DNA from 3 places in the Nocardia sp. NPDC051321 genome. Region 2 is predicted to be linked to each of the others. Evidence: riboswitches for the same ligand, from Rfam matches in the RefSeq annotation. Region 2 holds a riboswitch; each other region holds the start of a gene.
What was found. Region 2 has a riboswitch for S-adenosylmethionine ahead of ACIA8C_RS12335 (rhodanese-like domain-containing protein). Riboswitches for the same ligand answer to the same signal wherever they lie in the genome.

Region 1 (4,816 bases), on a different contig from region 2:
GCTGATCCTCGCCGGACCTGGCAATGCCCCCGACGAATATCGGGAGGCATTGCGCAAGTCCCGCGCGGGCATATTCGACCAGGCCGAGGCGCTGGTCCGGATCGGCACCGCGCTCGAACCCCGTTGGGCCGGAGTGGATTCCGTTCTGCTCACCAACTCGCTGCTACAGGTCGCCGAGATGCTCGGCAGGCTGGCGGTCAGCGAGCCCGACGAATACCCCCGCGAACGCCTGCAGGGATTCGTCCACGCCATCGTCGGCCTGCTGGTCGGCGCCCCCGCCGACGACTGATCGTGCGCGGCGAAACCGCTGCGCACGAGGTGGATTCAGTTAGCAGGCTGACGGCTCTGCTGCGCCAGCCGCATCGTCTCGGTCAGCAGCTTGGACACCGCCGCGGCCTCGGTGAGGAAGCCGTCGTGTCCGTCGCGCGAGTGCACGACCTCCAGTCCGTCGCAGCCAGGCAATCCCTCGGCGAGTTCCTGCTGCGTGCGCAGCGGATACAGCCGATCGGAGTCGACGCCGCCGACCACGCACGGGACCGGCGTCGCGGCCAGCGCCGCTCGTACGCCGCCGCGTCCGCGCCCGACGTCGTGCCGGTTCATCGCCTCGGTCAGCAGCACGTAGGTGCCGGGATCGAAACGCCCGCAAAGTTTGTCGGCCTGGTGGTCGAGGTAGCTCTGCACCGCGTACCGGCCGCCGCGCCACGGATCCTCGGCGCCCTGCGCGCTGTTCTCGAACCGGTGGTCCAGCTCGTCCTCGGTGCGATAGGTCAGGTGCGCGATCCGCCGGGCGATGCCCATGCCGGCCATCGGCGCGCGATCGGTGTCGTGATAATCGCCGCCCTGCCAGTCCGGATCGGCCTTGATGGCCGCGATCTGGGTGGTCTGCGTGCCGATCTGGTCGGCGGTGGCGCGGGCGCCGACGGCCAGCACCAGCGCGGAGCCGACCCGGTCCGGCGCGCCGACCATCCACTCCAGCACCCGCATGCCGCCCATCGACCCGCCGACCACCGCGGCGAGCCGCTCGATGCCGAGCCGGTCCATCAGCGCCGCCTCGGCGGACACCTGGTCGCGGATGGATATCTCCGGAAACCTTGCGCCCCAAGGCTTTCCGTCGGGCGCCAGCGTCGAAGGGCCGGTGCTGCCCTGGCAGCCGCCGAGCACGTTCGTCGCGATCACACACCACTCGTCGGTGTCGAGCGGACAGCCCGGCCCGACCATACCGTCCCACCAGCCGGGCAGCTGATGAATGTCGTCCGGGTGGCCGACCACGTGCGAGTCGCCGGTCAGCGCGTGCTCGACCAGCACCACGTTGTCCAGCGAGGGGGAGAGCTCGCCCCACCGCTGCACCGCGAGGTGCACCTGCGGGATGACCGTGCCGCTTTCCAGCTTCACGTCTCCGATGGCGATGATGCCGAGCCGCCCGTCCGGGGGTGGCAGGGCCACCCCGGACGAACGGGCGAAACTCGGTTCGGTACTCACCGTCACGTCGCCGCCGCCGCGAAACCGGCACGCAGGTCGCTCAGAATGTCCTCGATTCCCTCGATGCCCACCGCCAAACGGACCAGACCCGGGGTGACACCGGCGAGCAGTTGCTCGTCGGGCGTCAGCTGCGAATGTGTGGTCGACGCGGGGTGAATCACGAGGGAGCGCACATCTCCGATGTTAGCCACATGGCTGTGCAGGGCTAATCCGTCGACGAACTTCTTGCCCGCATCGACACCACCGCGAAGTTCGAAGGCGACGATCGCGCCCGGCCCCTTCGGTGCCAGCCGCTTGGCCCGCTCGTACCAGGGCGAAGTCGGCAGACCCGCGTAGATCACCTTCGTGACGTCGGGCTGGGTGGTCAGGAATTCGGCCACCGCCTTGGCGTTGGCGACATGCCGATCGACCCGCAAGCTGAGCGTCTCGATGCCCTGGCTGATCAGAAACGCGTTGAACGGCGAGATCGCCGAGCCGAGATCCCGCAGCAACTGCACGCGCGCCTTGAGCGCGAAGGCGGGCGCACCGAGGTCGGCGAACACCGCACCGTGGTAGCTCGGGTCCGGGGTGGTGAAGCCGGGGAAGCGCGGCTGTCCCTGCGCGTCGGTCACCGTCCAGTCGAAAGTGCCGCCGTCGACGAGCACACCCGCCACCGCCGAACCGTGCCCGCCGAGGTACTTGGTCGCCGAGTGCACGACGATGTCGGCACCGTGCGCCAGCGGCTGGATCAGGTACGGCGTGGCGACGGTGTTGTCCACGATCAGCGGCAGCCCGGCGTCGTGCGCGATGGCGGAGATACCGGGGATGTCGAAGATGGCGCTGCTCGGGTTGGCGATGGTCTCGCCGTAGAACGCCTTGGTGTTCGGCCGGATCGCGGCCCGCCACTGGTCCAGGTCGTCGGGGTCGTCGACGAAGGAGACCTCGATGCCGAGCTTGGGCAGCGAGTAGTGGAAGAGGTTGTAGGTGCCGCCGTAGAGGTGCGGGCTCGACACGATGTGATCGCCCGAGGTCGCCAGGTTCAGGATCGCGAACGTCTCCGCGGCTTGTCCGGAGGCCAGCAGCAGTGCGGCGACACCCCCTTCGAGCGCGGCGACGCGCTGTTCGACCACGTCCTGGGTGGGGTTCATGATCCGGGTGTAGATGTTGCCCGGCTCGGCGAGGCCGAACAGCGCCGCGGCGTGATCGGTATCGCGGAAGGCGTACGAGGTGGTCTGATAGATGGGCAGGGCCCTGGCACCGGTGGTGCCGTCTGGTGCCTGGCCCGCGTGCACCTGCTTGGTCTCGAAGGACCACTGCGCGGTGGGATCGATATCGGCCGCGGGCAGGGTGGAATTACTCATGAGCTTTGCTCCAAAGAAAAGGTTGTTCGCCAGAACTAGGGGGTTATCGGGATTTAGGCGAAGGACAACAACACATTTCGGGAACCTCCTGAAAGCGCGCTTGCTCTCGACCTTCGAGAGCCCGGTCATCACCCGGAGCACCCCACCGCTGCTGGAGGGTTGCCGTCCAGCAAGCCGGGGCTTCGCGCTGGCACTCATGACCTGAGGGCATCATAACCGGCCGTCGAGCGGCGGCCGAATTCTGTCCTCGAACTCAGCCGGAAGCGCTGGTCCGCGCGCCGCCGCAGACGCGGAAGAACTCCTTGAACGCGGCGGTGAAGGAGTTCCGGCCTGCCGTGGCGGCCTCGTGCAGATCGTCGTAGTCGAACATGCTCTCGCCGCACTCCATGGCGAGGTGACCGATGAGCTGCCAGGTGCCGAGGATCAGCCGCACCGGCAGTGCGCAGGGTGTGCTGCCGAGCCGTTCGGCGACCACCTCAGCGATGGCGATGTTCTTGTTGTCGGCGTGCTCGATGCTGCGCGCGCTGACCGAGGGACTGCTGCGCACGATGCGCTGCATCTGCTGGAATTGCCGGAAGGAGACCGGGCCGCCGCCGGGTTCGCTGACGGCTCGGTCGACGACCTGCAGGAACGCCGTGCGCAGCGATTCCAGTTCGTTGCCGGTGACCGGGAGCTGGCGCAGGGCCGCCGCCACCGCCTGGCCGAAGTCCTGAATCGGACCGAGGACGATGTCCTCTTTGCTGTCGAAGTACCGGTTGATCGTGCGCGGCGACACGTCGGCCGCATTGGCGATTTGCTCGACCGTCGTCGCGTCGAAACCCTGTGCCTCGCACAGGTTCAGGCCGATCTCGATGATCCGCAACCTGGTCTGCTGCTTCTTGCGTTCGCGCAGGCCGGGGTTGGCGTTCGGCGCGGCGCTCGCAGGGGTCTGCGCTGCGGCACTCGCGCCCGTCGGCGTCGGTGACTCGAGCATGCTCCCACCTTATCGAAACCCAGCGTTTTCGTGTCATTAACCGCCAAATGTCGCATCACGACATTTTTCGCTTGACGCCAATTGGCGCCTACTGACAGGATAGCCACCGAGTTCGAAGTGATGAGGAGATGACCGTGACCGACACTGCGCAAGCGGTAGAGATATCTGAAAAACGAGGCGGTTCGGCCCGCTGGTTCGCCCTCGGCGTGATCGCATTAGCCCAGCTCATGGTGGTTCTGGACGCCACCATCGTGACCATCTCGCTGCCGTTCGCGCAGGCTGATCTCGGCATCAGCGACGGCAACAAGCAGTGGATGCTGACCGCTTACACGCTGATCTTCGGCGGCCTGCTGCTGCTCGGCGGTCGACTGGCCGACTACCTGGGCCGACGCCGGATGTTCATCATCGGCCTGGTCGGCTTCGCCGCCGCGTCGGCACTTGCCGGTCTCGCGCAGAACGGCGCGGAGATGTTCGCTGGGCGCGCGCTGCAGGGTGCGTTCGCGGCGTTGCTCGCACCGGCGGCGTTGTCGCTGTTGTCGGTGACCTTCACCGAGGCGCGCGAGCGGGCCACCGCATTCGGCGTGTTCGCGGGTATCTCGGCCGGTGGTGCCGCGCTCGGACTGATCGCCGGTGGCGCGCTCACCGAGTACGCCTCGTGGCGCTGGTGCCTGCTGGTGAACACCCCGATCGCGTTGCTCGCCTTGCTCGGCGCGCTGGCGTGGGTGGTCAAGGACGTGCCGGCGCCGCGTACCGGCGGCTACGACGTGCCCGGCGCGGTCACCGTGACGCTCGGCCTGATCGCGATCGTCTACGGCTTCAGTCGCGCCGCCGAGGACGGCTGGTTGTCCGGCAGCACCCTCGGCCTGCTCATCGCCGGTGCCGCGCTGCTGATCGCGTTCGTCGTCATCGAACGGCGCTCGGCCAATCCGCTACTGCCGCTGCACATTCCGGGCGAGATCAACCGTGGCGGCGCGTTCCTCGCTGCGCTGCTTGTGCCGATCGCCATGTTCGCGATGTTCCTGTT
Region 2 (4,816 bases):
TCGTCGCCAGCGACCCCGACCAAACCGTCGACCTCATCAAGCCCTACCTGGACGCCGGCCTCAACCACCTGGTCTTCCACGCTCCCGGCCACGACCAACGCCGCTTCCTCGACCTCTTCCAACGCGACCTGGCCCCCCGCCTCCGCGCCCTGGCCTGACCCCACAGACCATCCACACGTCGCACAGGGACTGAGCTGCCTGTGCGACGTGTGGGCGTCGACCTGCTGTGATCTGTGTGGAAAATCCGCTAGCTGAGGGCGTGGTCGAGGTCGGCTAGGAGGTCTTCGACGTCCTCTAGGCCGGTGGAGATGCGGAGGACGCCGTCGGAGAGGCCGATGGTGGCCCGGCCTTCGGGGCCCATCGCGCGGTGGGTTGTGGTGGCGGGGTGGGTGATCAGGGATTTGGCGTCGCCGAGGTTGTTGGAGATGTCGATGATGCGCAGGCGGTTGAGGACTTCGAAGGCGCGCTTCTTCGCCTCGTGCGCGGGAGCGTTCAGTTCGAAGGTGACCACGGTGCCGCCTGCGCTCATCTGGCTGGTGGCCAGGTCGTGCTGCGGATGTGATTGCAGGAACGGGTATTTCACCCAGCTGACCGACTTGTCGGCCTCCAGGAAGCGGGCGATACGCAACGCCGATTCGGTCGAATGACGCACGCGCAGCGGCATTGTCTCCAAACCCTTTAGCAGGGTCCACGCGTTGAACGGGCTCAGGGCCGGACCGGTATGGCGCATCAGGGTTTTCACCGGGCCGTCGATGTAGTCCTTCGCGCCGAGGATGGCGCCGCCGAGCACCCGGCCCTGGCCGTCGATGTGCTTGGTGCCGGAGTAGACGACCACGTCGGCGCCGAGTTCGAAGCCGCGCTGCAGCAGCGGGGTGGCAAAGACGTTGTCCAGCACCACCTTCGCGCCCGCGGCGTGCGCGAGCTCGGTGACCCGGCGCACGTCGACGAGGGTCTGCATGGGATTGGCCGGGGTTTCGAAGAACACCGCCTCGGTGGGCACGGACAACGCCTGCTCCCACTGCTCGAGATCCTCGCCGTCGACGAAGACGGTCTCGATGCCCCAGCGCGGCAGGATCTCGTTGCACACCACGAAGCAGGACCCGAATAGGCTGCGCGCGGCGACAAGCCGATCACCGGCCCCGAGCAGCGCACCCAAAGCGGTGAATACCGCGGACATTCCGCTCGCGGTCGCGAAGCACGCCTCGGCGCCGTCGAGCAGCCGCATCCGCTCCTCGAACATGGCCACCGTCGGGTTGCCGTAGCGGGAGTAGACGAAATGCTCCACGTCGCCGGTGAACGCGGCCTCGGCGGCCTCCGCGCTCTCGTAGACGAAGCCCGAGGTCAGGTAGAGCGCCTCGGAGGTTTCCTCGAAACCGGAGCGGCGCAACCCGCCGCGCACCCCGAGGGTCGCGGGGCCGACGCCATCGGGCAGCGGCTTGTCGAACGCACCACCGGTAATCACGACTGCCTCCCTGCGCCGCACCCCACAAACGCGGACCTACAGCACGTGCTCATGACTGCCGCCAGGGCAAGCCGAGGGCACGCCAGCCGGTTCCGCCGCGATGTCCGTCGGCGTCGACCGGTCCTTCGAAACCCTCGAGCACGTTGTACGAGGTGCCGAACCCGGCCTGCGTCGAGGCGATCGCCGCGCCGATGGAGCGCTGCCCCGAGCGGCAGAGGAAGATCACCGGGGCTTCGGGATTGTGCCCGTCGAGCGCCGTGACCAGCTGCTCGGTGAACTCGCCGTTGCGCGTGCCGGTCGAGTCGACCCACTCGATCAGCACCGTCGGGCGCTCGATCGAACTGGTGTCGGGCACGCCGACAAACTTCCATTCGGCCTCGGTACGCACGTCGACCAAGACGGCTTCGGGGTTGTCTCGCAACAGATCCCAAGCCTGCTGCGGGGTGATGTCACCGGCATAACTCATTTGGACCCTCCTAGAATCCGCACTTGCCGCGCTCGGGTTTGACGCGCGGCCAGGTCGTCACCCGGAGCACCCCACCGCGGAGGAGGGTTGCCGACCAGTATTGCCGGGGCTTGACACTGGTTCTCATGACCTTCTGCTGAGATTGCCTGGACTGGGGTCACCCTGTCAAATGGCTGCTCACGGTATGAGAATGCTCAATTACAGACCAGCCATTTGTCGCCGGATCTGGTCAGGTTCCAGGTGGAAGTCTGCTCATCGCCGTCGACCTTGGTGGTGACCGTCGCCTTCGCCCGATCGCCGTCGACCTGCGGATCATCGAGTTTCGTGATTTCCACAGTCTTTCCGCCGCCGGACCGCCCGGCAAGTGGGGACCGTTTCGGATCGAAGCCCTGGCAGCCAGCGCCTGGTGGGGGCACCAAGTCGGTGTTGTTAGACCCCTCGACGAAGTTGCGCACCGCGGCGGTGATCCGGTCCGATTCTGTGACATTTTTCTCAGCGGGCGACAGCACCCCGCCGAGCACGATCGCGCCGAGCACGAGCACCGCGACAACAGCCGCGGCGACGAACGGTGCCACGGAACGCTTGTCGGTCTGGTCGACCTTGATGACTTCGTCCTCCGCAGGTGACTGCTGATCGCTCATGCCACGATGATCCCTGGTCGGCGGCGTTATCCGGCGCGCACCCCCGCACCGCCGCGCCGCAGGCGACGAAGGTTGTTGTGCCGCGCGGGGAATCAACGGCGCGCGAGCGGATAACCCAAGAGCGCACGTCGGCGGCATCCGTTCAGTTCACGCACCGCCGGGGGCGACTGCACGCACCACCGATAGAATCGCGAGACTGCGGCCTGCTGTCATAGCCGCGGCTGGGGTGGCCACGAGCCGACAACTCCAGCGTCCGCGCCGCCAGGTGCAACCAGCCAGCGCGTAACTTAGCCTAGGCTAAGGAAGACGCCGTAATTTGTTCTCGACCATAAGGGTGCGCGTAAAAGATGACCGAACAGAGTGCAGCTAACCGCCCGCTCCGCATCGCCATCGTCGGCGCCGGACCGGCCGGGATCTACGCCGCCGACGCGCTGATGAAGTCCGACGCCGAGGTCAGCATCGACCTGTTCGAGCGCATGCCCGCGCCGTTCGGGCTGATCCGCTACGGCGTCGCGCCGGACCATCCGCGCATCAAGGGCATCATCACCGCCCTGCACAAGGTCCTCGACAAGCCGCAGGTACGCCTGCTCGGCAACATCGACTACGGCACCGACATCACCCTCGATGACCTGCGCACCTTCTACGACGCGGTGATCTTCTCGACCGGCGCCAACGCCGACCGCGCGCTCGGCATCCCCGGCATCGGCCTGGACGGCTCCTATGGCGCGGCCGACTTCGTGTCCTGGTACGACGGACACCCGGACGTGCCGCGCACCTGGCCGCTGGACGCGGAGAAGGTCGCCGTGCTCGGCGTCGGCAATGTCGCCCTCGACGTGGCCCGCGTGCTGGCCAAGACCGGCGACGAGCTGCTGCCGACCGAGATCCCGCCGAACGTCTACGCGGGCCTCAAGGCCAACAAGGCGCTCGAGGTGCACGTGTTCGGCCGCCGCGGCCCGGCGCAGGCCAAGTTCACCCCGCTGGAGCTGCGCGAGCTGGATCATTCGCCGACCATCGAGGTCATCGTCGATCCCGAGGACATCGACTACGACGAGGGCTCCGAGGCCGCGCGCCGCCACTCCAAGCAGGTCGACATGATCGCGAACACGCTGGAGCAGTGGGCGATTCGCGACGTCGGCAACCGCCCGCACAAGCTGTTCCTGCACTTCTTCGAGTCGCCCTCGGAGATCCTCGGCGAGGACGGCAAGGTCGTCGGCCTGCGCACCGAGCGCACCCAGCTCGACGGCACCGGCAACGTCAAGGGCACCGGCACCTTCAAGGAATGGGACGTGCAGGCGGTCTACCGCGCCGTCGGTTACCTGTCGCAGAACCTGACCAACCTGCCGTTCGACGACCAGGCGGGCACCGTGCCCAACGAGGCGGGCCGGGTGATCGGCGACGAGAACGCCGACGGCGCCGACCGCTACGTGCCCGCCACCTACGTCACCGGTTGGATCAAGCGCGGCCCGGTCGGCCTCATCGGCCACACCAAGGGCGACGCCAACGAGACGGTGGCCTGCCTGCTCGACGACAGCGCGAACTTCACCCCGGCCGCGCAGCCGGAGCTGGACGCCGTCACCACGTTCCTGGAGGGCAAGGGCATCCCCTTCACCACCTGGCAGGGCTGGTACCGCCTGGACGCGCACGAGCGCTCGCTCGGCGAACCGGAGGGCCGCGAGCGCGTCAAGGTCGTCGAGCGCGAGGACATGCTGCGGGCCAGCGAGCCGCACAAGGTCTAGACCGACGCGCTGTTACCTCCACGACAGCAGAAAAACTCGTACTGAGGCATTCTGTACAGGTGTTCGATGCCCATCTCCACATCTTCGATCCGCGGTTTCCGCGGTTCGAGAACGAGGGCTACCTGCCCGGCTCCTTCACCATCGCCGATTATCGAAAGCGCATGTCGCGCTTCGATGTCGGCGGCGGAGCCGTGGTCAGCGGGTCCTTCCAGGGCACCGACCAGACGTATCTGAAGGCGGCCCTCGCCGAGCTCGGCGAAGGTTGGGTCGGCGTCACCAGGCTCGACCTGGACGCCACCGACGACGAGATCATCGAACTGGACCGGATCGGCGTGCGCGGCCTGCGGTTCAATCTGAAGCGGGCCGCCGCCGACATCACCGGCATGACGCTGCAGGCGCTGCGCGCTCATGAGCTGGTCGGCTGGCATGTCGAGGTGTACATCGACGGGCAGATGCTCGCGTCGCTGCAACCGGTGATCTCGAAGCTGCCGGTGTTCTGTATCGACCACCT
Region 3 (4,816 bases), on a different contig from region 2:
GCGAGCACCCGGTCGCCGGGGCCGATCGGGGCGTCCGGCAGGAAGAGGCGAGCCTCGGCGTCCACGAACGCGGCGGCGTTGCGATGAGTCACCGCAACACCTTTCGGCGTTCCGGTGGAGCCCGAGGTAAAGATGATCCAGGCGTCGTCGGTGGGGGTCGGCAGCGTGCTGGTGCTCGCGTCGGCCGGATTGTCCGCTGCGGCACGGATTCCCGCCGGTGTCGTCTCGATGCCCGCCGCGGTGACGATCGCGGTGACCTGAGCCTCGCCGAAGACCAGCTGGGCTCGCTCGTCCGGGTCGTCGGCGTCGACCGGCACATACGCGGCGCCCGCGTACAAGACGGCGAGGATGGTCAGGTAGAGCTCCCGGGAGCCCGACGGCATCCGAACGCCGACTCGGTCGCCCGGCCGCACGCCCGCCGTGGTGAGCCTGGCCATGGTCTTCTCGATCTCGACGACGAGTTCGAGGTAGCTGAGCACCATCTGGCCGTCATCGATGGCGGGTGCGTCTGGATGGGTCAGCGCGGTCGCGGTCAGGATGTCGACGAGGGTCCGGGCCTGCGGCGTGTGCGCGGTCCGGCGTAGTGGGTCAACCGTCACATCAACCTGTGGTTGGAGCATGACGCCCTGCCCACCTCCCATTCGACCTGCCTCGCACTTCCCTGGTGTTGTTTGTGTCATAGCTGGGTTACCAGTTGGCAAACGCCCTGGTGACCAGTTGTCCACGGTACTCGGGGTTGTCGACGTTTGTTGCGCACCGCCGCGGCTGCCGCTCGGGAGATCGCGGACGGGGTTGTTGCAGGTCGTGGCGATTTCTGCCGGGCACGCCGAAGCAAGGCCTGGTGGGCGGGTTACCCGGTGGGTTCGCTGGGCGGTCGCTGAACCGGCGTGCTCAACCCGGTGTGATTCCCCTCATCGGCCTGGTGATCTTGCAGCTCAGTGCGTTTCGGGTCACGCCGCGGAGGCGGCGGTGCCGACGCCGAGCGCGGCGAGGATGGCGGCGCCGGCCAGTTCGAGCCGGTCCCGGATCCGCGGACGGCGCAGCAGCGCGACCGCACGAGAGGCGGCCAGCGCCAAGAGCACCATCGCGACCGCCGCAATCGACGATTCGACGGCACCGAGCGCGAGGGTGTTGGCGAAGGTGACCTCGGTCAGGAACTGGGGCAGTACGGCGAGATAGAACAGCCCGACTTTCGGGTTGAACAGGCACGAGACGACGCCTGCGGTGAACGCCGAGCGAACCGATGCGCGGGAGCCGCCGCCCGCCCGCGCGAGGCCGTCGGCGCCGTCGGATTCCCGGCCGGCGATGCGCTGCCGTCGTTGCTCGAGCAGCGCGCGAATACCCAAGTACACCAAGTAGATTCCACCGATCAGCTTCAGCGCGCGGTACGCCGTCGCCGACTGCTCGAGCAGCGTGGCGACACCAGCGGCGACCACCACCGCCCACAGCAGCCCGCCCAGCGACGACCCGATCGCGGCCGCGACGCCCGGTCGCGCGTCGACCAGCGAGAACCGCAGCACCAGGAACGAATCCGGCCCCGGCGTGAGCGCCAGCAGGACGCACAGGCCGACGAAGCTGATCAGTAGCGAAAGTGACACCTCACGATGTGAACCCAGCACGGCCGAATTGGCAACGCTTTATTGCCTGCCGACACACGCGCCGTGGCCGTGGTTGACAGCGCCGGGGGGCATCTGCCAATCTCGGAACAGGTCATGAGTACCAGCGTTCAGCCCCGGCTTGCTGGTCGGCAACCCTCCTCCGCGGTGGGGTGCTCCGGGTGACGACCGGGCTGACACCCGACCGGGTGCGGCAAGCGCGGACTCGACGAATCGTCTGATTGCGGGTCCCAGAGCCGACGGGATTTTCGTGATGACTGCTGTGGTGAGCCAGAACGCTAGGGGACGGCAGACGGCGGAGCCGGCGGGGTGGGTAAGCTCTGCCCCCCTCGCCAGGGTATCCGGTGACGACCTCCAGGTGCCCCTCGTCCAGGGCGGGACGACCACCTACGCCAACTTCGACTACGCCGCGAGCGCACCGGCATTGGCCCAGGTCACCGACCGGGTGCAGCAGCTGCTGCCGTTCTACGCAAGCGTGCACCGCGGCGCGGGCTACGCCTCGCGGATCTCCACCGAGTGCTACGAGGCGGCCCGTGGTTCGGTGAGGCGCTTCCTCGACGCGACCGACGACCAGGTGGTGGTGTTCACCCGCAACACCACCGACTCGCTGAATCTGCTCGCGTCCTGCGTGCCCGGCGACACCGTGGTGCTCGACATCGAGCATCACGCCAACTTCCTGCCGTGGACCAGGCACGGCCGCCGCGTCGTGCAGGCCGCGGCCACCGTCGAGGAGACCGTCGGGCGGTTGGTCGCCGAGCTGTGTAGCAAGCCCGCCGCGCTGCTCGCGGTCACCGGCGCGTCCAACGTCACCGGCGAGGTGCTGCCGCTGGAGCGCCTGGCCACCATCGCCCACCAGTGCGGCGCCCGCATCCTCGTCGACGCCGCCCAGCTCGCGCCGCACCGGCGAATCAGCCTGCGCGACACCGGCATCGACTACCTCGCGTTTTCCGGGCACAAGCTGTACGCGCCGTTCGGCGCGGGCGTGCTGGTCGGCCGCCGCGACTGGCTCGACACCGCGCAGCCCTACCTGGCCGGTGGCGGCGCGGTCCGTGAGGTCACCACCGCCGGCGCCGAATGGGCGCCCGCGCCGCAACGGCACGAGGGTGGTTCACCCAACGTGCTCGGCGCCGCCGCACTCGCCGCCGCCTGCGACGCGCTCAGTCGAATCGACGCCGACACCCTCGCCGCGCACGAACACCGCCTGGCCGACCGGCTGCGCGACGGCCTCGCCGCCATCCCCGGCGTCAACCTGCTGCGTATCTGGAACGACGCACCCGACACCGTCGGCATCGTCGCCTTCACCCTGGACGGCTTCGTCCCCGGCCACGTCGCCGCCTACCTCTCCGCCGAACACGGCATCGGCGTCCGCGACGGCCGCTTCTGCGCGCACCCGCTGCTCGCCCGCCTCGACCTCGACGGTGCGCTCCGCGCCAGCATCGGCCTAGGCACCACCCTCGCCGACGTAGACCGGCTCATCGAAGCCGTCGGCACCCTCGTGCGCACCGGCCCGGCCTGGAACTACGCCGCCACACAGGGTCTTTGGAACCCCACCCCCGAAACCCGCCCGTTCACTTCCGAAGCCCCGACCGGCGCGGCTCCCTGCCTGATCGGCTAGTCCGGCAACAGCGGTCGCCCGGCCTCGGCTCAGTCGCCGAGCCTTGTCGGGCGGTGGTACCGGCCGTTGTAGTAGAGCAGGGGAGCGGCGGCGGGGGTTTCGTTGGTGTTGTCGTGGACTCGGGTCACCAGGCCGACGACGAGGGTGTGGTCGCCGAGGGGGATCAGCTGGTGGATGGTGGCGCGCAGCCAGATGGGCGTGCCGTGCAGGACCGGTTCGCCGGTGTCGAGGGTGGTCCACAGCGAACGGTCGGTGAAACGGTCCGCGGCGGTGCGGGCGAAGCGCTGAGCCAGGTCGTGCTGGTGTTCGCCGAGAAAATGAATGACGACGGACTCGGCATCGAGCAGGGCGGTCAGGCTGGAAGAGGTGTGCGCGATGTTGAAAGACACCAGCGGAGGCGCCAGCGACAGCGACGCGAAAGACGTCGCGGTGAAGCCGATCGGGCCGTTCGGAGAGTTCAGCGTGACAACGGTGACGCCCGCCGGATAGTGGCGCATCGAGGCGCGGAATTGCTCGGCGGTGATCCCGCTCAGATCATCAGGGACCTGGAAATCCGTGGCGGGCCGTTCTGCTTCGGTCACCCACCCAAACCTACGCTGTCCCGGCTCCCCCGCCTCTCCGGGTATTTAGGCCAGACTTGGGTGGCGTGAGAGTGACGTTGGCGACTGGCGGTATCGATGGGGGTGGATTAGCCCGTGCCCGGTGAGTTACCCATGTGCTTGCGAGATCAGTGGTGGCGGTGGGTTAAAGAAAAAGACTGGCTGGGGTGATGTGCTGGGTTAGTCGACGTCCAGGGGGAGGCCTGCGGTTATTCGGACCAGTTCGTGGAAAGAGGTGCGGAACACTGTGTTCGGGTGGCCGCCTGCGGCCCATACCTCGCGATGGTTCGATAGGGCGGTGTCTACCCAGGTGGGGAGGTTGGTGGGGTGGCCGACGGGGGCGATGCCGCCGATCGGCTGGCCGGTGACCTCGCGGACCATTTCGGCGGGGGCCGGGGTGAGGGTGCCGTCGAGGCGCTTTCCGGTGGATTCGAGGTCTACCTCGTGCGCGCCGGAGACCAGGAGCAGCACAGGATCCTCGTCCAGCAGGAAGACCAGCGCGGAGGTGATGGCGCCCACCTCGACGCCGAGCGTTCGCGCGGCATCTTCGACGGTGGGGGTTGGTGCCGGCTGGGTCACGATGACACCGTGATGGCCTCGGGCGATGAGGGTGTCCGCGACTCGGCAGGCGATCGGTGGCAATGTCGACCTGCGCATGCCACCAGAGTAGAGCGATTGCGGATGGTGCGCCGGGCTACTCGACGAATGCGTCAGTATTCCGGATAGCCCTCGCTCGGCCCGAGCAGCAGCGCGATGCGCGCCCGGGTGATCCGCGCCAGCTCGGTCCTGCTGTCGTCCGAGACCTGTTCGTGCGCAACTGCTTCGAGTGCCCGATCGAGATCACCCTTGGACAACGCGAGCAACCCGACATCGGCCTCTGCCAGCAGCGCGTCCCGATCCGGATACGGCCTGGCGTCCGCCAGCTTGGCGGCCCAGGTGACATTGCCGCAGCAAGAGAAGAGCGCGTGTATCGCACGGGCACGGGA

Region 1: linked by a shared signal. The riboswitch ahead of ACIA8C_RS26275 (bifunctional o-acetylhomoserine/o-acetylserine sulfhydrylase) and the one ahead of ACIA8C_RS12335 (rhodanese-like domain-containing protein) in region 2 are both predicted to bind S-adenosylmethionine.
Region 3: linked by a shared signal. The riboswitch ahead of ACIA8C_RS16155 (aminotransferase class V-fold PLP-dependent enzyme) and the one ahead of ACIA8C_RS12335 (rhodanese-like domain-containing protein) in region 2 are both predicted to bind S-adenosylmethionine.

Annotation. Positions count from the first base shown of each region.
Region 1 covers NZ_JBITEM010000011.1:108,593-113,408, forward strand. The annotation lists gene ACIA8C_RS26265 (TetR/AcrR family transcriptional regulator) at 1-289, shown strand, start outside; gene ACIA8C_RS26270 (homoserine O-acetyltransferase) at 325-1,485, opposite strand; gene ACIA8C_RS26275 (bifunctional o-acetylhomoserine/o-acetylserine sulfhydrylase) at 1,482-2,819, opposite strand; SAM riboswitch class IV at 2,911-3,021, opposite strand; gene ACIA8C_RS26280 (TetR/AcrR family transcriptional regulator) at 3,073-3,792, opposite strand; gene ACIA8C_RS26285 (MFS transporter) at 3,921-4,816, shown strand, end outside.
Region 2 covers NZ_JBITEM010000004.1:572,030-576,845, reverse strand. The annotation lists gene fgd (glucose-6-phosphate dehydrogenase (coenzyme-F420)) at 1-158, shown strand, start outside; gene ACIA8C_RS12340 (O-succinylhomoserine sulfhydrylase) at 248-1,462, opposite strand; gene ACIA8C_RS12335 (rhodanese-like domain-containing protein) at 1,512-1,928, opposite strand; SAM riboswitch class IV at 1,943-2,059, opposite strand; gene ACIA8C_RS12330 (hypothetical protein) at 2,123-2,569, opposite strand; gene ACIA8C_RS12325 (FAD-dependent oxidoreductase) at 2,917-4,305, shown strand; gene ACIA8C_RS12320 (amidohydrolase family protein) at 4,365-4,816, shown strand, end outside.
Region 3 covers NZ_JBITEM010000006.1:264,504-269,319, reverse strand. The annotation lists gene ACIA8C_RS16165 (Pls/PosA family non-ribosomal peptide synthetase) at 1-620, opposite strand, end outside; gene ACIA8C_RS16160 (LysE family translocator) at 951-1,598, opposite strand; SAM riboswitch class IV at 1,709-1,822, shown strand; gene ACIA8C_RS16155 (aminotransferase class V-fold PLP-dependent enzyme) at 1,870-3,231, shown strand; gene ACIA8C_RS16150 (flavin reductase family protein) at 3,261-3,812, opposite strand; gene ACIA8C_RS16145 (YbaK/EbsC family protein) at 4,011-4,487, opposite strand; gene ACIA8C_RS16140 (2-oxo-4-hydroxy-4-carboxy-5-ureidoimidazoline decarboxylase) at 4,541-4,816, opposite strand, start outside.